DNA from 3 places in the Affinirhizobium pseudoryzae genome. Region 2 is predicted to be linked to each of the others. Evidence: predicted binding sites of a transcription regulator. Region 2 holds the regulator's gene; each other region holds the start of a gene.
The links. The regulator LexA, encoded in region 2, represses DNA repair genes until DNA is damaged. The targets are predictions, from matches to a motif close to TGTTCNNNNTGTGTTCNG.
Positions count from the first base shown of each region.

Region 1: the regulator LexA is predicted to act here: its motif matches at 5,481-5,498, upstream of G6N78_RS06835 (helicase-related protein).
Region 3: the regulator LexA is predicted to act here: its motif matches at 2,777-2,794, upstream of G6N78_RS16245 (DNA polymerase IV).

Region 1 covers NZ_CP049241.1:1,378,258-1,385,777, reverse strand. The annotation lists gene G6N78_RS06875 (biosynthetic peptidoglycan transglycosylase) at 1-505, shown strand, start outside; gene G6N78_RS06870 (glutathione S-transferase family protein) at 581-1,228, shown strand; gene rpmF (50S ribosomal protein L32) at 1,381-1,566, shown strand; gene phaR (polyhydroxyalkanoate synthesis repressor PhaR) at 1,729-2,319, opposite strand; gene G6N78_RS06855 (acetyl-CoA C-acetyltransferase) at 2,557-3,738, shown strand; gene G6N78_RS06850 (beta-ketoacyl-ACP reductase) at 3,823-4,548, shown strand; gene G6N78_RS06845 (YMGG-like glycine zipper-containing protein) at 4,716-4,970, opposite strand; gene G6N78_RS06840 (DUF3309 family protein) at 5,010-5,165, opposite strand; gene G6N78_RS06835 (helicase-related protein) at 5,675-7,520, shown strand, end outside.
Region 2 covers NZ_CP049241.1:3,092,815-3,100,334, forward strand. The annotation lists gene G6N78_RS14965 (methyl-accepting chemotaxis protein) at 1-395, shown strand, start outside; gene kdsA (3-deoxy-8-phosphooctulonate synthase) at 452-1,300, opposite strand; gene lexA (transcriptional repressor LexA) at 1,739-2,455, shown strand; gene G6N78_RS14980 (ComEC/Rec2 family competence protein) at 2,436-4,712, opposite strand; gene gltA (citrate synthase) at 5,294-6,583, shown strand; gene lpxB (lipid-A-disaccharide synthase) at 6,690-7,520, opposite strand, start outside.
Region 3 covers NZ_CP049241.1:3,331,731-3,339,250, forward strand. The annotation lists gene G6N78_RS16225 (PleD family two-component system response regulator) at 1-1,225, opposite strand, end outside; gene G6N78_RS16230 (response regulator) at 1,242-1,613, opposite strand; gene G6N78_RS16235 (DUF3572 domain-containing protein) at 1,740-2,048, shown strand; gene G6N78_RS16240 (hypothetical protein) at 2,045-2,689, shown strand; gene G6N78_RS16245 (DNA polymerase IV) at 2,799-4,091, shown strand; gene G6N78_RS16250 (L,D-transpeptidase family protein) at 4,202-5,455, shown strand; gene dnaE (DNA polymerase III subunit alpha) at 5,484-7,520, opposite strand, start outside.

The DNA.
Region 1 (7,520 bases), 1.7 Mb from region 2:
GATGGCGCCGGTGCTGGTTCAGTCGGTGATGATGTCGGAGGATGGACAGTTCTGCTTTCACGGCGGCGTGGACTGGGTGCAGATGCGCGGCGTGGTGCAGGATGCACTCGATGGCGAAGCAACGCGCGGCGCCAGCACGATCCCGATGCAGACGGTGAAGAACCTGTTCCTCTGGAACAGCCGCTCCTTCGTGCGCAAGCTGCTGGAAATTCCGCTGGCGCTCTGGGCGGATCTCGTCTGGTCTAAACGGCGGATGATGGAGCTTTACCTGAATGTCGCCGAGTGGGGACCCAGTATCTACGGGATCGAGGCGGCCGCGCATCACCATTTCAAGATTTCTGCCGCCAAGCTCAGCCGTCGGCAGGCGGCACTGCTCGCCGTCTCGCTGCCCAATCCCTATACACGCGTTGCCAGCAAACCCGGGCGCGGCCTACAGCGTCTGGCATCCGTCGTGGAACGCCGGGCACGGGGCTCCGGCGAGTACATCAAATGCCTTTATGACTGATGTCAGCTTTTGTCGTTGGTGGAACGATCAAAGGATCGCTAACGTCCACCTCTGGCAGTCAGCGGGAGATGACGAATGGATGGGCTTGTCCTTTATATCGCCAACAAGAATTATTCCTCCTGGTCGTTTCGGCCATGGATCGCCCTGAAGGCGGCGGGGATCGACTTCGAAGAGGTGCTGATCCCCTTCAATGATGATGCCAGCAACCCGAAATTCCGGGAGATCTCGCCGACCGGCAAGGTTCCGGTGCTGCATCACGGCAGCCTGCAGGTGTGGGAATCGCTTTCCATCATCGAGTACGTGGCCGAACTCTACCCGGATGCGGGCATCTGGCCCTATGACCCGGCCGACCGCGCCATGGCACGGTCGATTTCCATGGAGATGCTGTCCGGCTTCCGGGCGCTGCGCAATGTCTGCCCGATGAACATGCGGCGCGAGAAGCGGCGGATCGAGACGGGCGCCGACGTGATGGCGGATGTGGCACGGATCACCGAGATCTGGCGCACCATGCGCCAGCGCTCCGGTGGGCCCTTCCTGTTCGGAGCCTTTTCGGCCGCCGATGCCATGTATGCGCCGGTGGTCAACCGCCTCGACGTCTATGATTTCGACCTTGACGAGGAGACCCTGACCTATATGAAGGCGGTGCAGTCTCATCCGGCGTGGGTCGAATGGAAGGCGGCGGCACTTCAGGAAAGCTGGATCGTTCCGGCAGATGAAGCCTGATTCGCCCCGTGCTCCAAAAAATCCGCATGGGGACTGGTCAAGCCCGCTCTTGCCATGTATAAGCCGCGGCAATTTCCGAGATCGAGGCAAGGTCCTGTACGGTCGAAGCCGACCGCGGATTTCGCTTTGCACGCCTATTTGGAGTAACGAGAATGGCAGTACCGAAGAGAAAAGTGAGCCCGTCGAAGCGCGGTATGCGCCGCTCCGCTGACGCGCTGAAGACCCCGACCTATGTCGAAGACAAGAACTCCGGCGAACTGCGCCGTCCGCACCACATCGACCTGAAGACGGGCATGTATCGCGGTCGCCAGGTTCTGACGCCGAAGGAAAGCGCATAATCCTTCACCGGATTGTTGCATGAGGAAGGCCGGCACTGCGACCGGCCTTTTTTGTTGCCCGGATTTTTCCGCGTCTGTCGGGCTCTTCCTGTGTTGTCGGCCGGAACGAAAAAGGGCCGCTTGCGCGACCCTTCAATGCGTTCAATGGCGAATGTGGCGGGCTTACGAGCCGAGGCTGTCCAGCCGTGTCTGAAGCGCGCGCAGCTGTTCCTTCAGTTCGTCGAGATCCTTGGAATCGGGAGCCTTGCGCACCTCCGTCGCCGGCTGCTGACCTGTGGCGCCAAACGGTGAAAACATCTGCATCGCCTGCCGGAACATGTCCGTGTTGCGCCGGACCTGCTCTTCCATGAGTTGCATCGGCATCTGCAGGTTCTTGGTCAGCGGCGTTTCGCCGAAGGCGCGCGTCATCTGCTCGCGCATCTGGGCCTGCTGATCGGCGAAGTTCTTCATCGAATGCTCGAGGAAGGTCGGCACCACCATCTGCATCTGGTCGCCGTAATAGGTGATCAGCTGTCTGAGGAAGGAAATCGGCAACAGGGTGTTTCCGGTTTTCGATTCCTGCTCGAAGATGATCTGCGTCAGAACCGAATGGGTGATGTCGTCGCCGCTCTTGGCGTCCTGCACCACAAAGTCCTCGCCCTTCTTGACCATCTGCGCCAGGTCTTCCAGCGTCACATAGGTGCTGGTGCCTGTATTGTAGAGGCGGCGGTTGGCATATTTTTTAATGACAACCTCACCATCCGTCTTCGCCATCATTGCCTCCTAATCCCGTCAATATGGTTGTGCTGGTATTTCTCTCCCTACCCAACCTTACGCTTAAACAAACGGAACTGACAATCGATTTGTGCAATGCGGAAGCTGCGTCCTGTGCCGGGGCCAAAACAGCAAACTTAACAAATCACAGCAAATTCATCCTTTCGCCCCCTTTGACTTGCGGCCAAAGCTTTGCCAGTCTCCGCATCAACAACTAGGGATATTGAGGAGACATTCATGAGCCAGCCTTCGATCGTCATTGCCTCCGCCGCTCGCACGGCCGTAGGTTCGTTCAACGGGGCCTTTGCCAACGTGGCGGCCCATGAACTGGGAGCCGCCGCCATCAAGGGCGCACTGGAACGCGCCGGCGTCGATACCGGCGAAGTGGATGAAGTCATTCTCGGCCAGGTCCTGCCGGCCGGCGAGGGGCAGAACCCCGCACGCCAGGCCGCCATGAAGGCCGGCGCGCCGAAGGAAGCGACCGCCTGGGGCATCAACCAGCTCTGCGGTTCGGGCCTGCGCGCCGTGGCCCTCGGCATGCAGCAGATTGCGCTTGGCGATGCCAAGATCATCGTCGCCGGTGGCCAGGAATCCATGTCCATGGCGCCGCATTGTGCCCATCTTCGCAACGGCACCAAGATGGGTGACATGAAGATGCTCGACACGATGATCAAGGATGGCCTGACCGATGCCTTCTACGGTTATCACATGGGCATCACGGCGGAGAACATCGCACGTCAGTGGCAGCTTTCGCGTGACGAGCAGGATCAATTTGCGGTTGCTTCGCAGAACAAGGCGGAAGCCGCCCAGGTGGCCGGTCGCTTCAAGGACGAAATCATTCCCTTCATCATCAAGGGCCGCAAGGGCGACGTCACGGTGGATGCGGACGAATATATCCGTGCCGGCGCCACGCTGGACAGCATGACCAAGCTGCGCCCCGCCTTCGACAAGGAAGGCACGGTCACGGCCGGAAACGCGTCGGGCATCAATGACGGTGCGGCTGCCGCTGTCCTGATGACGGAAGCGGAAGCGGTTCGCCGCGGCATCACGCCTCTGGTGCGCATCGTGTCCTGGGCAACGGCCGGCGTCGATCCGCAGATCATGGGCACAGGCCCGATCCCGGCCTCGCGCAAGGCGCTCGAAAAAGCCGGCTGGTCGGTCGGCGATCTGGATCTCGTCGAAGCCAACGAGGCCTTTGCCGCCCAGGCTTGCGCCGTCAACAAGGACATGGGCTGGGATCCGTCGATCGTCAACGTCAACGGCGGTGCCATTGCCATCGGTCACCCGATCGGTGCGTCCGGTGCGCGCGTTCTCAACACGCTCGTGTTCGAGATGAAGCGGCGCGGCGCGAAGAAGGGTCTTGCCACGCTTTGCATCGGCGGCGGCATGGGTGTCGCCATGTGCGTCGAGGCCATGTGATCATTGCATCATCGGTAGTTTAGGCCTTCAGCCGGTCCCAGGAGAAGGACCGGTCGGTTCTCTGTCCAAAGGGGGGAAGTCAGCATGACGAGAGTGGCATTGGTTTCCGGCGGTACGCGCGGCATTGGCGCGGCCATTTCGATCGCGCTGAAATCCGCCGGGTATACGGTGGCGGCGAATTATGCCGGCAATGACGAGCGTGCTCGTGCTTTCCAGGAGGAGACGGGCATTGCCGTCTTCAAATGGGACGTGTCCTCCTATGAGGCCTGTGCCGAAGGCATCGCGAAAGTCGAGGCGGAGGTTGGCCCGATTGGCGTTCTGGTCAACAATGCCGGCATCACGCGCGATGCGATGTTCCACAAGATGACGCCGATGCAGTGGAACGAGGTGATCAACACCAACCTGACCGGCCTCTTCAACATGACGCATCCTGTCTGGAACGGGATGCGGGACCGCTCCTTCGGCCGGATCATCAACATCTCCTCCATCAACGGCCAGAAGGGGCAGATGGGGCAGGCGAACTACTCTGCGGCAAAGGCCGGTGATATCGGTTTCACCAAGGCGCTGGCGCAGGAGGGAGCTGCCAAGAACATCACCGTGAACGCGATCTGCCCCGGTTATATCGCGACCGAAATGGTCATGGCGGTTCCGGAAAAGGTAATGAACGAGCGGATCCTGCCGCAGATCCCGGTCGGTCGACTGGGGCAGCCGGAAGAAATTGCCCGTTGCGTCGTTTTCCTGGCGTCGGATGATGCAGGCTACATCACCGGTTCAACGATTTCGGCCAATGGCGGGCAGTATTTCGCCTGATCCAGCTGATACGTCCTTAAACAGCGTCGAGGCTCGCGCCTCGGCGCTTTTTTGTGTGTGATTGCAGGATGCAGTCTCAGCCGGAGGGCACCTGCCCAGCAAGCATGAAAATGCCGGCGCGGTAAGGCGCCGGCACAGCATGATAGTTCCAGGCGTTCGCTTCAGCCTTAGCGGCAGCGGGCCTCGTAGGTGCGGCCATAACGGTCGCGATAGACGCAGTAGCCGGGGTTCTTCTGGGATTCGCCGATCGCGGCGCCGACCAGGCCACCGGCGACGGCGCCGACAGCCGCGCCACCCCAGCTATTGGTCACGGCACCGCCGATAACGGCGCCGGTGCCGGCGCCGATGGCCGTGCCACGTTCCGTGGTGGTGCACGAGGCGAGCATGGCAACCATGGCCGCAGCCGCAAAAATCTTCTTCATGTCCGACTTCCTTCCCTTGGATGTGCGAATATTCGCAAGTTAAATCCTGCCCATCAGAAGCAGAATGATCAATATCAACACGACGAGGCCGAGACCTCCCGATGGCCCATATCCCCAATTGCGGCTGTGTCCCCAGCTCGGCAAAGCGCCGATCAAAGCCAAGATCAGGATGATCAGGAGGATGGTGCCCAGCATTGTTTTTGTCTCCGAGGCGATTTCTGTGCCGCGAAAACGCTGGATCCGGGTTTTGGTTCCGCACCCCCCAATCGGCTGATGGCCGCCTCCCTCTTGCCCGCCGAACCGCTTCACACCTTGTGAGATGATGCGGTCACGGTCCTGAAGATGAAACGCCGCTTGACTCCTCCTTTTTCGAACAATGGCTCAACAATCTTCTGCCGATTATCTGACGAAGACACGGCTCGTCGCTCATTTCTTCATCGGGTGTCGGCCCTCTTCTGATCTTCTACATCTGGACCTGAACAAAAGCTGAATCCCCTGACGTCAGCGATTCGTTCTCACCCTGTTCTTGCGCTTCCGGCAGGACGGGGCTCGCGGGATAAGTGCTGTTTTTTCAACGGCCGACGGATTTGCCCGCAGGAACGGCTTGCCATTCGCGTGCAGGGACGCCATGTGTGTGCGCATGGCGGTTGCGGACGGCACCTGCCCGACAGGATGTGCGGATACCGGCTTTGAATTCCCAGCCCATGATCTTGAGTGGTCGCGGTGTAACCGCGGTCCTCGGACCCACCAATACCGGCAAGACCCATTATGCCATCGAGCGCATGGTTGCGCACGGCTCTGGCGTCATCGGTCTTCCGCTCAGGCTGCTGGCGCGCGAAGTCTATACACGGCTTGTCGAGAAGGTCGGCGTGTCACATGTCGCCCTGGTGACCGGCGAAGAAAAGATCACTCCGCCGAATGCCCGTTTTTCCGTCTGTACCGTCGAAGCCATGCCGCGCGAAACGAAGGCGGCTTTCGTGGCCATCGACGAGGTGCAGCTTGCCGGTGATCTCGAGCGCGGTCACATCTTCACCGATCGTATCCTGCATCTGCGCGGGCGGGAGGAGACCCTGCTGCTCGGGGCCGGCACCATGCGGCCGATCCTGGAGCGCCTGCTGCCGGGCATCACGGTGGTGGAGCGACCGCGCCTCTCCACGCTCTTTTACGCAGGCCAGAAAAAGATCACCCGGCTGCCGCAGCGCACCGCCATCGTCGCCTTTTCCGCAGACGAGGTCTATGCGATCGCGGAACTGATCCGCCGCCAGCGCGGCGGCGCCGCCGTCGTGCTCGGCGCGCTCAGCCCCCGCACGCGCAATGCGCAGGTCGGGCTCTACCAGGAAGGCGATGTGGAATATCTGGTGGCGACCGACGCCATCGGAATGGGCCTCAACCTGGATGTCGACCATGTGGCCTTCGCGCAGGACCGCAAGTTCGACGGCTACCAGTTCCGCAATCTCAATCCCGGCGAACTCGGCCAGATTGCCGGTCGCGCCGGTCGTCACCTGAAGGATGGCACGTTCGGCGTGACCGGCCAGGTGCAGCCTTTCGATGAGGAAATCGTCGAGCGGATCGAAAGCCACCAGTTCGACCAGGTGAAGGTTCTGCAGTGGCGCTCGAAGGCGCTCGATTATTCCTCGCTGCGCGATCTGCGCCAGAGCCTCGATGCCGCACCTAAGGTGCAGGGGCTCACGCGTGCGCTGCCGGCCACCGACAGCCAGGCGCTGGATTATCTCGCGCGCTATCCGGAAGTGGCCGATCTTGCCAATACGCCGGAGCGGGTGGAGCGGTTGTGGGAGGCCTGCGCGCTGCCGGATTACCGGCGGATCACGCCCGCGCAGCATGCCGACCTCATTTCGACCCTTTTCTTTGATCTGGTGCGATTCGGGACCGTGAACGAAAATTTCATGGCCGAGCAGGTGCAGCGGGCCGACAGGACGGACGGCGAAATCGACACCCTGTCTGCGCGGATTGCCCAGATCAGGACCTGGACCTATGTCTCCAATCGTCCCGGCTGGTTGGCTCATCCGACACACTGGCAAGAAAAGACACGGGAAATCGAAGACAGGTTGTCCGACGCACTACATGAACGGTTGACGAAACGCTTTGTTGATCGCAGGACATCTGTGCTCATGAAGCGCCTGAGAGAGAATGCGATGCTGGAAGCTGAAATCAGTGTAAATGGGGATGTCTTCGTCGAAGGGCATCACGTTGGTCAATTAGCCGGTTTCCGGTTCACGCCCATCTCCGGTGCCGAAGGTCCGGATGCGCGGGCGGTGCAGGGGGCTGCGCAGAAGGCGCTGGCACTGGAATTCGAAGCGCGCGCCGCGCGCCTCTACGCCTGTGGCAACAATGATCTGGCGCTCGGCTCGGATGGTTCCCTGCGCTGGCTGGGCGAACCGGTTGCGAAGCTTGCTGCCGCAGACCACATCATGCATCCCCGCGTGATCCTGCTGGCCGACGAGCAGTTGACCGGCAATGCCCGCGATCATGTCGCCGCACGGCTCGAGCGTTTCCTCAACCACCATATCGCAACCGTCCTGAAGCCGCTCG
Region 2 (7,520 bases):
TGGCCGGACGCTCCTCCAGTGCCGCCAAGGAAATCCGTCAGCTGATCGCCACCTCGACCACCCAGGTGGAAACGGGCGTGACACTCGTCAACCGGACGGGCGAAACACTGGGGGTAATCGAAAACCAGATGCTGGCGGTCTCACAGCTGATCGAAACGATCGTTGGCCTGGCCAGCGAGCAATCCAGCGCACTTGCCGAAATCAGCCAGGCCGTCAACGACATGGACCAGGTGACGCAGCGGAACGCCGCCATGGCCGAAGAGGCGAACGCCTCCTGCCAGGACCTCGCCGAACATGCGCAGGACCTCGCCCGCCAGATGGCGCGTTTCGAGATCGGTCAGACACAGACCGCAAAGGCGCAGCACGCCGGCGCGCCTTATCGTCTGGCCTCCTGACCCCGATCGCAAAGCTCCAGGGACAGCCGATCCGCCCCCGGAGCTTCAACCGCATCTCAGGCCGCCTTGGAAACGGCGTCCAGCGCCATCAGCTTTTCCAGCAAACGTTCGAGATCGCTGAGACGCACCATGTTCGGTCCATCGGACGGTGCGTTGTCCGGATCATCATGGGCTTCGATGAAAAGACCGGCCACACCGACGGCAACCGCCGCACGCGCGAGCGTCTCGACAAAACGGCGCTCGCCACCGGTCGATCCACCCTGACCACCCGGCTGCTGCACCGAATGGGTCGCGTCAAAGATCACCGGTGCGCCGAGGCCCGCCATGATCGGCAAAGACCGCATGTCGGAGACCAGCGTGTTGTAACCGAAGGAGGCTCCGCGCTCGCACAGGAGCACGTTCGGATTGCCGCTGTCGGTAAATTTGGCCAGCACGTTCTTCATGTCCCAGGGCGCCAGGAACTGGCCCTTTTTCACGTTGATGACGCGACCGGTCTTGGCGGCCGCCACCAGAAGATCCGTCTGCCGGCACAGGAAGGCCGGGATCTGCAGGATATCCACCGTCTCGGACACCAGGGCGCACTGTTCTTCCGTGTGGATATCGGTGAGCACCGGAAAGCCGAATTCCTTCTTCAGATCAACGAAGATCTCCATCGCCTTGTCGAGACCGATGCCGCGCTTGCCCGATAAGGACGTGCGGTTCGCCTTGTCGAAAGACGATTTGTAGACGAGCCCGATGCCAAGCCTGTCGCAGATCTCCTTGATCGCACCCGCCATCATGAAGGCGTGCTCGCGGCTCTCCATCTGGCAGGGACCGCAGATCAGCGAGAAGGGCGCGCTGTTGGAAAACACGACACGAGAGGACCCCTCGCCGACCGAGACTTCCGAATTGGCTTTCACTGACATCTGCTTCACTCCTTAAGACCCTCAACCACACCTGCAACGCGCACCGCCCTTGCCACGGGGCCGGCCCTTGCCGCACGGGCCGCCAGCCCCGGTGCTTGTGGGACGCTGATTAGCAGCGCAGCGATCCGCTGTCACCCAACAGATCGGAGGGGACCGCGGCACAGACCGGCGAGCACCGACGCCGCGCAAAAAGACGCTTCCGAAAAGCCGCCCCGGGATGCACGCCCTCTGCTGTGCGAATCGCGTAGCTTCGTCATCCCGGCAACGACTGGCCATCGCTTCCGCAAGACTGCTTTGTGGCAACACGTTCTCTTTACGGGAAGAAAAATCGAGCTATTCCCGCCGTTGATGCATGCTTCAACAGATTTTAAGCACTTGCAGAACACATATGGAACATATAGTGTCTGTTCTGGATTTGTTTCCATCAGGATCGTCGCCATGCTCACACGCAAACAGCAGGAACTTCTTCTGTTCATTCACGAACGCATGAAGGAGTCCGGGGTGCCCCCCTCTTTTGATGAAATGAAGGATGCGCTGGATCTGGCGTCGAAGTCCGGCATCCACCGGCTGATTACGGCGCTGGAGGAACGCGGCTTCATCCGACGGCTGCCGAACCGGGCGCGCGCACTCGAAGTGATCAAGCTGCCGGAAGCCTATACACCGGCGCCGCAACCCCGGCGCGGCTTCTCCCCGAGTGTCATCGAAGGCAGTCTCGGCAAAGCTCCGCCGGCAAAACCCAACCTTACGGCCGTGGCCGAGGACAGCGCTTCTTCCGCTGCCGTCCCGGTGATGGGACGGATTGCTGCCGGCGTGCCGATTTCCGCCATCCAGAACACCACGCACGAAATCAGCGTTCCGCTCGAAATGCTGGGTCCTGGCGAACATTATGCGCTGGAGGTGAAGGGCGATTCGATGATCGAGGCCGGCATCCTGGACGGCGACACCGTGATCATCCGCAATGGCAGCACGGCGGTTGCCGGTGACATCGTCGTGGCGCTGGTCGATGACGAAGAAGCCACGCTAAAGCGGTTCCGCCGCAAGGGAGCGTCGATTGCGCTCGAGGCTGCCAATCCGGCCTATGAGACGCGCATCTTCTCCTCCGACCGGGTCAAGGTGCAGGGCAAGCTCGTCGGGCTTATCCGCCGTTACCACTGATGAGCCGCGCAAGGTGCGGCGGGATCTGGTTGTCGTTCCGGCCCGTCCGCCAGGAATAGGCCCGGTGCTGATGCCACGGGCGCGACTCGTCGGTAAAAGACGCCGTGAGGACCCAGGCGGTCTGGTCGCGGCTTGCGCCTGGCGCTTCGGGAAATGACAGTTGCAATGCACCGGTTCGGCGCAGGTGTTCCCCGGTGATGAGAAGCGCGCCGGACCGGCAGGCGGTGAGCCGCGTCGATGTGGCAACCACCAGATCGGCCTCGTCGCAGGCAGGACCGATGTAGCGGGAATCCTGCAGGACCATGATCCTGATGTGGTGTTCTGTGACGGCGGTGCAGGCGAGCGACGGGACACAGTGAAATCCGCGGCTGGTGTGCGCTGAAAATTGCCGGGCAAAGGCCTGGCGGGCGGTTCGCAACTCGGCGTCCGTCAAGGGTGGCCGTCGCGGGGGTGGTCCATCGGTCACGGTGGCTTTAACGGCAGTGGATCCCGCTGGCTCGGGGGCCTCTTCCGGTTCCGGGCGTGCGGCGGTGGATGTCTGCGGCGGGATGGTCTCTCCGATCCCATGCGCACTTTGCCACTGCCGATACAGGAAATCGGACGGGCGTGGCCGGTTTACATAGGCCTTGTCATTCTGCAGCAAGGCCAGAAGCGTGCCGTCCTCCGAAATCAGCAGATCAGGTATTCTTTGCGTCTGGCTCAGCCAGTCCACCAGAAGAGCCATGGCAATCAGCACCACGCCGAGCAGGCGCAATGCCGTTCTGGACAGAACGATCAGGATGAAGCCGGCCGATGCGAGCGGCAGGAAAAGAGCGTGCTTCACACCGAAGGAAACCTCTCCGTTCCAGGCGGCAACGGTGTGGGCAATTCTGATCACCCACTCCAGTGCAAGCCCCATCACCGCGAAAAACGGCGCGTCGAGACCGAAGGGCATGGCAATCATTCCGGCCAGTGCCGCCGGCATGATGACGAACGAAATCAGCGGCATGGCGGCCAGATTGGCCACCAGGCCATAGGTGGTGAGTTGATGGAAATGCGCGATGGTGAAGATCGCGGTTGACGCCCCGCCGATCAGTGAGGTGAAAAAGGTACCGGCCAACAGCAGCCATACCCACTTGGCCCCACTCCAAATCAACGGCTGGGCGCGCATGGCGGCCCCCCCTGCCCCATTTTCGCGCTCGCGTGATGTCCACGCGGTATAACCGGCCACCAGCGCTGCGGTTGCGGCAAACGACATCTGGAAACTCGGCCCCATCACCGCGGAGGGTGACTTGATGAGGATGAAGAGCGCGGCGAGTGCCAGATTGTGCAGGCTGATCGACGGTCGGTCGGCGAGCACGGCAAGCAGCATGATCGCCATCATCACATAGGCACGTTCGGCAGAAACACCAAAGCCGGAAATGAGGTAGTAGAAACTCACCAGCAGAAGGGCACCGGCGGCGGCGATCTTCTTGATCGGCAGCGCATGGGCGATGCGCGGGAAAAGCGCGAGCCCGGTGCGCAGCCCGACGAAACAGATGCCTGCCGCGAGCGCCATGTTGAGGCCGGAGATCGCAACGATATGCGCAAGTCCGGACAGGCGCAGTGCCTCCAGCGTCTCCCGGCTGATCGCCCGCCTCTCGTCGGTGACAATGGCCGCTGCAAAGGCACCGGCATCTCCGGGTACCGTCGCGCGAATGCGATCGCCGATCATGCCGCGCAGGGCAAACACCGCCATCTTGAGGTGATCGATGGTGCCAAGATCCGGCTTGGCGGCAGAAACCTCGGCTTTGCCGTAGAGATAACCGATGGCGCCGATGCCGTCGAAGAAGGACGAGAAGCCAAAATCCGTCAGCCCCGGCAGGGCCGGGCCAGAGGGAGGCGACAGGCGCACCCGTCCTGCAAACCGTGCCCCTGGCGCAAATGGCGCGACCGCACTGCGCACCGAGATCGCGACCCGCTCCACCGGGCGGGCCAGCCTCGGTTTCTCCGTTGCCTCCACCCTGATGATGTAGCGCCACCGATTGTCGCCGGCGGCCTCGCGCCGCTCGATGAGACCCTTGATCTGGGTCGTGACGGCGCTGTCGAGCAGGACCGTTTGCGAGAAACGTGTCTCCAGCGCAGCGAGCGCCATGCCGGTAATGAACAGCACGACGGCCATGACCGCCGATGCTGCAAGCCGCTGGCCTGAGGCGCCGAGAACAATCCGGACAGCAAGGAGGGGCACCAGCAGACCGAAAAGAGCCGGGGGCGGATCCTGCGGCAGGCTCAACCACACGACAATCCCCGCCCCCAGCAGAACCGGCACCAAAAGGAACAGCCGGCCATGCGCGACCTCATCCTGGATGGCCCGGGAAAACGCCGTCGAAAGAGGCTCGCCCCGGACGCCAAGGACCGCTAGCCCGGCAGTTAAGCGGGCCGGCAGGGCGCGCCGCCTCGGAGGTCCGGAGGGGAGAAGCGGATCGGCAAAAACAGGCGCAAGCGCCCTCTCCTGCTCCCGTTCCGTGGCCCGGGTGCGTTCAAATGATTCTGTCGCTCGATATGCCTCTGGCGACAATTCGAACCCCCGTTGAAATTGCCGCATCACCTTTAACTGATCGACAACCTGCGCCTGTTTATGTCGCAGGGTCAATTCCGTTTCGCCGCTTCGCCGGCCGAATAAGGCATTGGATCGATTTAAAGCAGGCCATTGCCGCCGAATTCGGCATGCGCCTCAGCCTGGAGACGTTTTCGGACCAGATTTCGCGCTGCACAATTAGCCATCAGGAGTGCTTGGCAGCTCGCATCAGATCATATAGCAAGTTCATACGCTTCATTTCTCGGCGCATTTTGCGCCATTCCGACCATCGGAGGATCAGCATGACGGAAACAAGCGCACATCTTGGATTGGGAGACAGCAAAGTCGATCTTCCGGTTCGGAAAGGGACGATCGGTCCCGACGTGATCGACATCGGCTCGCTCTACAAACAGACCGGCGCCTTCACCTATGACCCGGGCTTCACGTCGACGGCGTCGTGTGAATCAAAGATCACCTTCATCGATGGCGATGAGGGCGTTCTCCTCCATCGCGGTTATCCGATCGAGCAGCTCGCCGAACACGGTGACTTCCTCGAAACCTGCTATCTGCTGCTCTACGGCGAACTGCCGACGGCTGCGCAGAAGAAGGATTTCGACTACCGCGTGACGCACCACACCATGGTGCACGAGCAGATGAGTCGCTTCTTCACCGGCTTCCGTCGCGATGCGCATCCGATGGCCGTCATGGTCGGCACGGTCGGCGCGTTGTCGGCCTTCTACCACGACTCGACCGACATCACCGATCCGCACCAGCGCATGGTCGCCTCGCTGCGGATGATCGCCAAGATGCCGACGATCGCCGCGATGGCCTACAAGTACCACATCGGCCAGCCCTTCGTTTACCCGAAGAACGACCTGGACTACTCGGCAAACTTCCTGCGCATGTGCTTTGCCGTGCCGTGCGAAGAATACCAGGTCAACCCGGTTCTGGCGCGCGCGATGGATCGCATCTTCATCCTGCATGCCGATCACGAGCAGAACGCCTCAACCTCGACCGTGCGTCTCGCCGGTTCTTCGGGCGCCAACCCGTTCGCCTGCATCGCGGCTGGCATTGCCTGCCTCTGGGGCCCGGCTCACGGCGGCGCCAACGAGGCGGCTCTCAACATGCTGATGGAAATCGGCACGCCGGACCGTATTCCGGAATACATCGCCCGCGCCAAGGACAAGAACGATCCGTTCCGCCTGATGGGCTTTGGTCACCGCGTCTACAAGAACTACGATCCGCGCGCCAAGATCATGCAGAAGACGACGCATGAGGTGCTGGGCGAACTCGGCCACAAGGACGACCCGCTGCTGCAGGTTGCCATGGAACTGGAAAAGATCGCGCTGACGGACGACTACTTCGTCGAGAAGAAGCTCTATCCGAACATCGACTTCTATTCCGGCATCACGCTGAAGGCGATGGGCTTCCCGACGACCATGTTCACCGTGCTCTTCGCGCTCGCCCGCACCGTCGGCTGGATTGCCCAGTGGGCCGAAATGATCGAAGATCCGCAGCAGCGTATCGGTCGTCCGCGCCAGCTTTACACCGGCGAACCGAAGCGCGATTACCTGCCGATCTCCAAGCGTTGATCGCAGGACACCAATTTCTGAAAAGGCCCGCTTCGCGCGGGCCTTTTTTTGTTCTCAGATGAAATCGGAGACACGGCATCGATGCCGGCGCCTGGAAAGACGCGCCTCAGATGCGTCCTTTTTCCGCCAGGAGTTCAAGCACCAGCCTTGCTGCCTCTTCGCCCGGCGGAACGGATGTGGAAAGCCTATCCCACACCTCGGCGAAACCCGCCAGCATGGCCTCTCGCTGCGGGGTGTCGGACGACAGGCATTCCGCCCATCGCACCAGATAACCGGGCCGCACCAATTCGTTGATATGTTCGGGGATCACCGGTCGGTCCGCAATCAGATTGGGCAGCGCCGCCGACCAGACCTTGATCCTGTTGGCCATCAGGCGGATCAAAAGGTCCGCCTTGTAGATGGAGACCGTCGGAACGCCGCAGAGCGCAAGTTCAAGCGTGACGGTACCGGAGGCGGCAATCGCCATGTCGGCGGTTGCAAAGGCATCCCATTTGTCTGTCGTCGTTGCGGTCAGTTGCGGTTTTACGGACCAGTCGGAGAGCAACGCCTCCACCAGCGCCCTCTGGCGGGGAACGGTGGGGAGCAGGAAACGGGTGCCGGGATTGCGCTCCAGCATCAGTTCGGCAGTCTGCTTGAGCGCTGGCATCAGCGCCTTGATCTCAGTCGATCGCGACCCGGGCAGCAACAGGATCGTCCTGTTCTCCGCTGTCGTCGGGCGGGCCTGGCGCCGCGCGCGGACCGCAAGCACGTTGACATCCGCCGTCAGACGATGCCCGACGAATTCCGTTCTTGGCCCGTCCAGCCGGCGCATGGCCGCCGGTTCGAACGGAAGCAGCGCCAGCACCAGATCGACATAGGCAAGCATGTTCTTCGCCCGGTATTCCTTCCAGGCCCACACGCTCGGGCAGACATAATCGACCACCGGAAGATCCGGCAT
Region 3 (7,520 bases), 240 kb from region 2:
CAACGTCTGTCCCGGGCAGCGCAAACGGCGTCCGTTCGATGATGTCGCGCAGGCGCTCGGCAATCATGGCGGCCGCCGCCCCATCGGTATCCGGCATCACCACGACGAATTCCTCGCCGCCGTAACGGCAACCGAGATCGGCGCCCCGCACCGTCGAGCGGATGCGACGGGCGAACTCCTTCAGCACTTCATCGCCGGCATCGTGGCCATAGGTGTCATTGACCTGCTTGAACCGGTCGATATCCGTGATGCAGACCGACAGTGACCGGCCCCGGGCCGCCGCACGGTTGAACAGCGTCTTCAGATGGTTGTCGAGATAACGGCGGTTGTGGAGACCCGTGAGGCCGTCGGTGACGGCCAGCTCGATGGTCTGGCGCACGCTCGAGCGCAGCCGGTCATTGTAGCGTTTGCGTTTGATCTGGGTCAGCGTGCGCGCCACCAGTTCGTTCGGGTCGAGCGGGCGCACGATGTAGTCGTTGACGCCGAGATCGAGCGCCCGGACGATAAGATCCTCGTCCCCCAGTTCCGTTGCCAGCAACAGCGGCAGAAAACGCGTCCGCTCCAGCTGGCGCAGTTGCGCGCACAGCCGCAAGGGGTCGTATTGATCGAGGGTCCCATTGATGATGACGAGATCGAACGGGTTTTCCGCCGCCTCGAATACCGCAGCCTGCGGGTCCGACATGGCGGTCACGTCGGCAACCGGCTTCAAGGCCTTGATGATGCGCTCCTGCGAGCTGGCGCGTCCGTCGATGAGAAGCACCTGCCCTGGCGCATCCAGGCTGTCCATGCGCAGGTAGTCCTCGAAACCGATGTGGCGCGCCGTCTCGGCACGAATGCGCAGTTCGTCGCTCAGGGTCTTCAGGCGAACCAGGCTTTTGACCCGCGACACAAGCTGCAGGTCGTTGACCGGCTTGGTGAGGAAATCGTCGGCGCCGGCCTTCAGGCCACGCACACGGTCGGCGGGCTGGTCGAGGGCGGTCACCATGACGACCGGAATGTGCGCGGTCTTCGGATCGGCCTTCAGGCGCTCGCAGACCTCGAACCCGTCCATGCCGGGCATCATGATATCGAGGAGGATGATGTCCACATGGGTGTTGGCGACGATATCGAGCGCCTTGTATCCATCGTCGGCTGTCAGAACGTCGAAATATTCCGCCAGAAGCCGGGCTTCCAGCAGCTTGACGTTCGCCGGAATGTCATCGACGACGAGGATCCGCGCTGTCATCGCTCACCGCTCCCGCTCATGCGTCGCCCAGGTAGGTCTTGATCGTCTCGATGAATTTCGGCACGGAAATCGGCTTCGACACATAGGCCTCGCAGCCGCCCTGACGGATCCGTTCCTCGTCGCCCTTCATGGCAAAAGCGGTGACGGCGACGACGGGGATGACATGCAGCTCGTCGTCTTCTTTCAGCCACTTTGTGACTTCAAGACCGGAGACCTCGGGCAACTGGATATCCATCAGGATGAGATCGGGCCGGTGCTTGCGCGCCAGATCGAGCGCTTCCATTCCGTTGCGCGTCTGAATGGTCGTGTACCCGGAGGCTTCGATCAGATCGCGGAAGAGCTTCATGTTGAGCTCGTTGTCTTCGACAATCATCACCCTCTTGGGCATCGGCACATCCTTAAATCCTGCCTTGTCAGCAACCTACCGGTATATAAGGTTGCAGGAGGCCGATTCCATCATCAGCTATCGCGACACTAGAGCCATTTGGTTGAGGAAAAGGAAATTTATCACCGCATGCTCCCCGACCCAAGAAAATCGCACGCCCTTCCGGCCCCGGACGAGACCGCAGCCGCCATTCTGCAATGGCTGGCCGGCGAGCCCGACATGCTGGGTCGTTTCCTGGCGCTTTCCGGCGTGCAGCCGACCCAGATGCGCAGCGCCGTGAACGATCCGGGCTTTCTAGCGGGCATGGTCGATTTCGTGATGGCGCATGAACCGACGCTGATGACCTTCTGCGAGGCGAGCCAGTGGAAACCCGAGGCGGTGGTGCTGGCCTGGCATCACTACTCCGGTCCAGGCCTCGATTCCGGGCAGAGCGGATGAGCGACATCGTGGACATTGCGCATGTGCGCCTCAACGACCGGCCGCTCGTCGTGTGCGACGTGGATGACGTGGTGCTGGAATTCCTGATGCCCTTCCAGCGGTTTCTGGACAGTCTTGGCCATCGGCTGGAGCCCCGCTCCTATCGACTGCACGGCAACATCATCTCCACCATCGACCAGCAGCCGCTGGCGGACAGTCTCGTGACCCAGTTGATCCTCGATTTCTTCGAGGCACAGGAAGACTGGCAGACGCCGTTCGGCAATGCCGTCACCAGCCTGAAGGCACTTGGCACGCAAGCCGACGTGGTGTTCCTCACCGCCATGCCGCCGCGCTATACCGAGATGCGCCGACGTCTGCTCGACCGGCTCGACCTCACCTTTCCGCTTCTTGCCACCGAAAGCCCGAAGGGGCCGGTGGTGCGGCAGATGCATGGCCGCCGCGACCTTCCCCTGGCCTTCATCGACGACATGGTGCACAACCACGTGTCCGTGGCCGACAGCGTGCCGGAATGCCTGCTGGTGCACCTGATGCCGCAATCCGACATGCACAAGCATGCCCCCAAACCCGGACCGCATGTGGTGCAGGTGGCGGACTGGCACGCGGCGGAACGTGAGATCGAACGTCACTTCTTCGGCGCCTGAGCCACAACACCCGATAATTGCGCGGCAAGTGCTGGCCTTAGCGCAACGGCGCTTGTAACGGCCCCCAGCCGGAATTATGGTGGGCTTCGTTCAACCTTTGTTCCGCGCCATGTCCTCCTCTGCCGCCTATGATCCAGGCTTCTGTCGTGACTGCCTGACCGGCCAGCCGGACGGCCGGCGCCGTTGCCGTGCCTGCGGCAGCCCGCGACTTCTCTACCACAAGGCGCTCTACGACCTGTCGATTGCCCATATCGACTGTGACGCCTTTTATGCCTCCGTGGAAAAGCGCGACAATCCGGACCTGGCCGACAAGCCGGTCATCATCGGCGGCGGCAAACGCGGGGTCGTCTCCACCGCCTGCTACATCGCCCGCATCAGCGGCGTGCGCTCGGCCATGCCGATGTTCAAGGCGCTGGAGGCCTGCCCGGATGCGGTCGTGATCCGCCCCAACATGGAGAAATATGTCGCCGTCGGACGTCAGGTCAGAACGATGTTCCAGGAGTTGACGCCGCTCGTGCAGCCGCTCTCCATCGACGAGGCCTTCCTCGATCTTTCCGGGACCGAACGCCTGCATCATGATCCGCCCGCCCGTATTCTCGCCAAACTCGTGCGGCGGGTGGAAAACGAGATCGGCATCACGCTGTCGGTCGGCCTCTCCTATTGCAAGTTCCTGGCCAAGGTCGCGTCTGATCTGCAGAAGCCGCGCGGCTTTTCGGTGATCGGGCAGGAGGAGGCGCTGAGTTTCCTGGCGCCACGGCCCGTGACGACGATCTGGGGCGTCGGCAAGGCCTTTGCGACAACCCTGCAGGCCGATGGCATCCGCACCATCGGGCAGTTGCAGGGAATGCAGGAAGGCGACCTGATGCGCCGCTACGGCACCATGGGGCAGCGCCTCTTTCGGTTGTCGCGCGGCATCGACGACAGAAACGTGCATCCCAACGATCCGGCAAAAAGCGTCTCGGCAGAAACGACCTTCTTCGACGATATTTCCCGCCACGAGGATCTCGTTCCCATCCTGCGCGCCCTATCGGAAAAGGTCTCGCACCGGCTGAAGAAACAGGAGATTGCCGGCCAGACCGTCGTTCTGAAACTGAAGACCGCCGACTTCAAGAGCCGCACGCGCAACCGCCGGCTGGAGGACCCGACGCAACTTGCCGACCGGATCTTCCGCACCGGGCTGAACCTTCTGGAAAAGGAGACCGATGGCACGAAATTCCGCCTGATCGGCATCGGCGTGACGGATCTTTGCGATCCCGCCCGCGCCGATCCGCCCGATCTCGTGGATCCGCAGGCCGCCCGCCGGGCCGCTGCCGAGGCCGCCATGGACCGGCTGCGCGACAAGTTCGGCAAGGCGGCAGTGGAGACCGGTTTCACCTTCGGCAATCAGAGGAAGGCAACATGATGAGGGATCACGTTTTCGCGAGGAGCGGCCAGAACGAACATGCCTAAGCCTTCTTTAAACTTCCCCTCATATTCTTCCAGCCTTGGTACTGCGTATGGGGTTCTTGTGTCATGTTGAAGCGTGCGGCGATCATCTTCGCTCTGATGTCCGGTTGTGCGACGACGGTCGCCGCCGCCGACAGTGCACGAACCCTGCAGATCATCGTGTCGAAAGACAGCCAGTCGCTGGCCGTCTATGACGGCGGCACGGTGGTCGCCACGTCGAAGGTGTCCACCGGCAAGCAAGGCCATGACACGCCGACCGGCATCTTTTCCGTGCTGGAAAAGCGCAAGTACCACGAATCGAACATCTATTCGAATGCGCCAATGCCCTGGATGCAGCGGCTGACCTGGTCCGGCATTGCGCTGCATGAATCCAACAGCGTGCCGAATTATCCCGCCTCGCATGGCTGCGTGCGCCTGCCGGCGGCCTTTGCCAAATCACTCTACCAGATGACCGCCCGCGGCGTGCATGTGATCATCAGCGACGAGACGGTGAGCCCGCAGCAGGTCGCGCATGCCGCCCTGTTTGCGCCGCCTGCCGAGCGACCTGCCGGCAATGTGCTGTCGGATGCCTCGCTGCGCCCCTCCTCCACCGACCATGCGGTGCGGCAGGTGGAGGTGGCGATGAACATGCCGACCTCGCCGCTGCCGCTCCCCTTGCCGCAGGCGGAAACCTCCGCCGCCGAGGAACCGGCGCCGCTGCGCATCCTCATCACCCGCCGCAGCGACCGCGAGACGGTGGCCGACGTGCAGGCCATGCTGACGGAGCTCGGTTTCGATGCGGGTACCGCAGACGGGATCATCGGATCGAACACGCGCAGCGCCATCGACGCCTACAAGCGCTGGAAGGGTTTTGCGACCAAGGGCCCGGCGCTGACCGCCGAAATGCTCTCGGCGCTGTACGCCTCCAGCGGACGCGCCGAACCGCCGACCGGCCAGTTGATGATCCGCCAGGGCTTTCAGGAGGTTCTGTCCGAACCGATCGGCCTTGCCGAACCGGGCACCGCGCTCGGCACGCATTTCCTCACCGTGACGGCGGTGAACCGCGACAAGGGCACGGCGGACTGGCAGGGCCTCAGCCTCGACAACCACCTGACGGAGGCGACGCGCAATCGGCTCGGCATCACCGCGGATGCCGTCACCGGGCCGATGGCGCTGACGGCGGTGCTCGACCGCATCCATGTGCCCGACGAATTGCGTCAACGGATCAACGCGATGATCTCGACCGGCAGCTCGCTCACCATCTCCGACACCGGCGTCGGGCCTGAGACGACGAAGGGCACCGACTTCATCACCGTCACCCACAGGCCGCCGCGCGCCTAAGATTTTCGCACGGCGCTTTCGACAGGTCTCAGACCAGTTCCACGTCGAGCACGCCGGGGGCTGCACGCAAGGCGGCAGCGATTTCCGGCGAGATGCGGTATTTCTCCGTCAGCTCCACCTCGATCTCGCGCTTGCCGTCATCCTTGATGACGACGAAGGAGACAAGGCCATCCCCCCGCGCATTGAGGTGCCGCGCCACGGTGCGCAAGGGTCCGGAATCACGCACATAGACGCGCAGCGCCTTCTGCATCTGCACCGATTTTTCTTCGAGCGACTGCACCGTCTGGATGCGCAACCCGATGCCTTCCGGCCGCTCGTCCGCCTGGACGGTAATGACCAGCGATTTGCCGGGCTCGAGCAGGTCGCGGTACTGGTTCAGCGCTTCGGAAAACAGGATCGCCTCGAACTGGCCGGTTGCATCGGAAAAGGTGACGATGCCCATCTTGTTGCCGGTGCGGGTCTTGCGCTCCTGTTTCGAAGTGACGGTGCCCGCAAGGCGCCCGGCGCTCGCGCCCGCCTTCACCGCGGCGGAAAACTCCGCGTAGTTCTGCACGCGCATTTTTGCCAGCACATCCTTGTAGGTATCGAGCGGATGGGCGGAGAGGTAAAAGCCGAGCACCTGGTATTCGCGCATCAGCTTTTCCGACGCCGTCCAGGGATCGAAGGTGGGCAGGATGAGCTTTTCCGGACCGGCGGCGGATGAGGAGCCAAACATGTCGTGCTGGCCGCTGGTCTTGCCTTCGGCGGCGCGCTGCGCATAGCCGATGATACGGTCGAGGCCCGTCACCATCTCGGCGCGGTCCTTACCAAAACAATCGAAGGCGCCGGCATAGATCAGGCTTTCCAGCACGCGGCGGTTCACCTGTTTCGGATCGATCCGCAGGCAGAAATCCTCGATGCTCGCAAATGGCGTGTCTCCACGCACGGCAACGATATGCTCGACGGCGGATTCGCCCACCCCCTTGATGGCGGCCAGCGAATAAAAAATGCAGTTGTCGCCGGTCTCGAACTTGCGGAACGAGGTCTGGATCGACGGCGGCACGACCTTGATGCCGAGACGCGCGGCATCCTGCCGGAAATCATTGAGCTTCTCGGTGTTGGCCATATCGTAGGTCATCGACGCGGCGAGGAACTCGACTGGGTAATGCGCCTTCATATAGGCCGTCTGGTAGGAGACGATCGCGTAGGCCGCCGCGTGGCTCTTGTTGAAGCCGTAGTTGGCGAACTTGGCGAGCAGGTCGAAGATCAGGTCGGACTGCGCCTTCGACACGCCGTTCTTGATCGCACCATCGACGAAACGGGCGCGCTGCTTGTCCATCTCCTCCTTGATCTTCTTACCCATGGCGCGGCGCAGGAGATCGGCTTCGCCGAGCGAATAGCCGGACAGGACCTGCGCGATCTGCATGACCTGTTCCTGGTAGACGATGACGCCCTGGGTTTCCTTCAGCAGGTAATCGATCGTCGGATGGATCGACTCGATCTCCTCCTCGCCGTGCTTGCGGGCATTGTAGACCGGGATGTTTTCCATCGGGCCCGGACGATAGAGCGCCACCAGCGCGATGATGTCCTCGATGCAGTCCGGCTTCATGCCGAGCAGCGCCTTGCGCATGCCCACACTTTCCACCTGGAACACGCCGATCGTTTCGCCGCGCGACAGCATCTCGTAGGTTTTCTGGTCGTCCAGCGGGATCGTCGCCAGATCCACGTGGATGTTCCGCTTGGCGACGAAATCCACCGCGGTCTTCAACACGGTCAGCGTCTTCAGGCCGAGGAAGTCGAACTTGACCAGCCCGGCCTGCTCCACCCATTTCATGTTGAACTGGGTGACCGGCATGTCGGAACGCGGATCGCGGTACATCGGCACCAGCTTCGACAGCGGACGGTCACCGATGACGATCCCGGCTGCGTGCGTCGAGGCGTGGCGGTAAAGCCCCTCGATCTTCTGGGCGATGTCGAGCAGGCGTGCGACGACCGGCTCGCGTTCGGCCTCCTCCTGCAGTTTCGGCTCCTCCTCGATCGCCTTCGACAGCGGCGTCGGATTGGCCGGGTTGTTCGGCACCAGCTT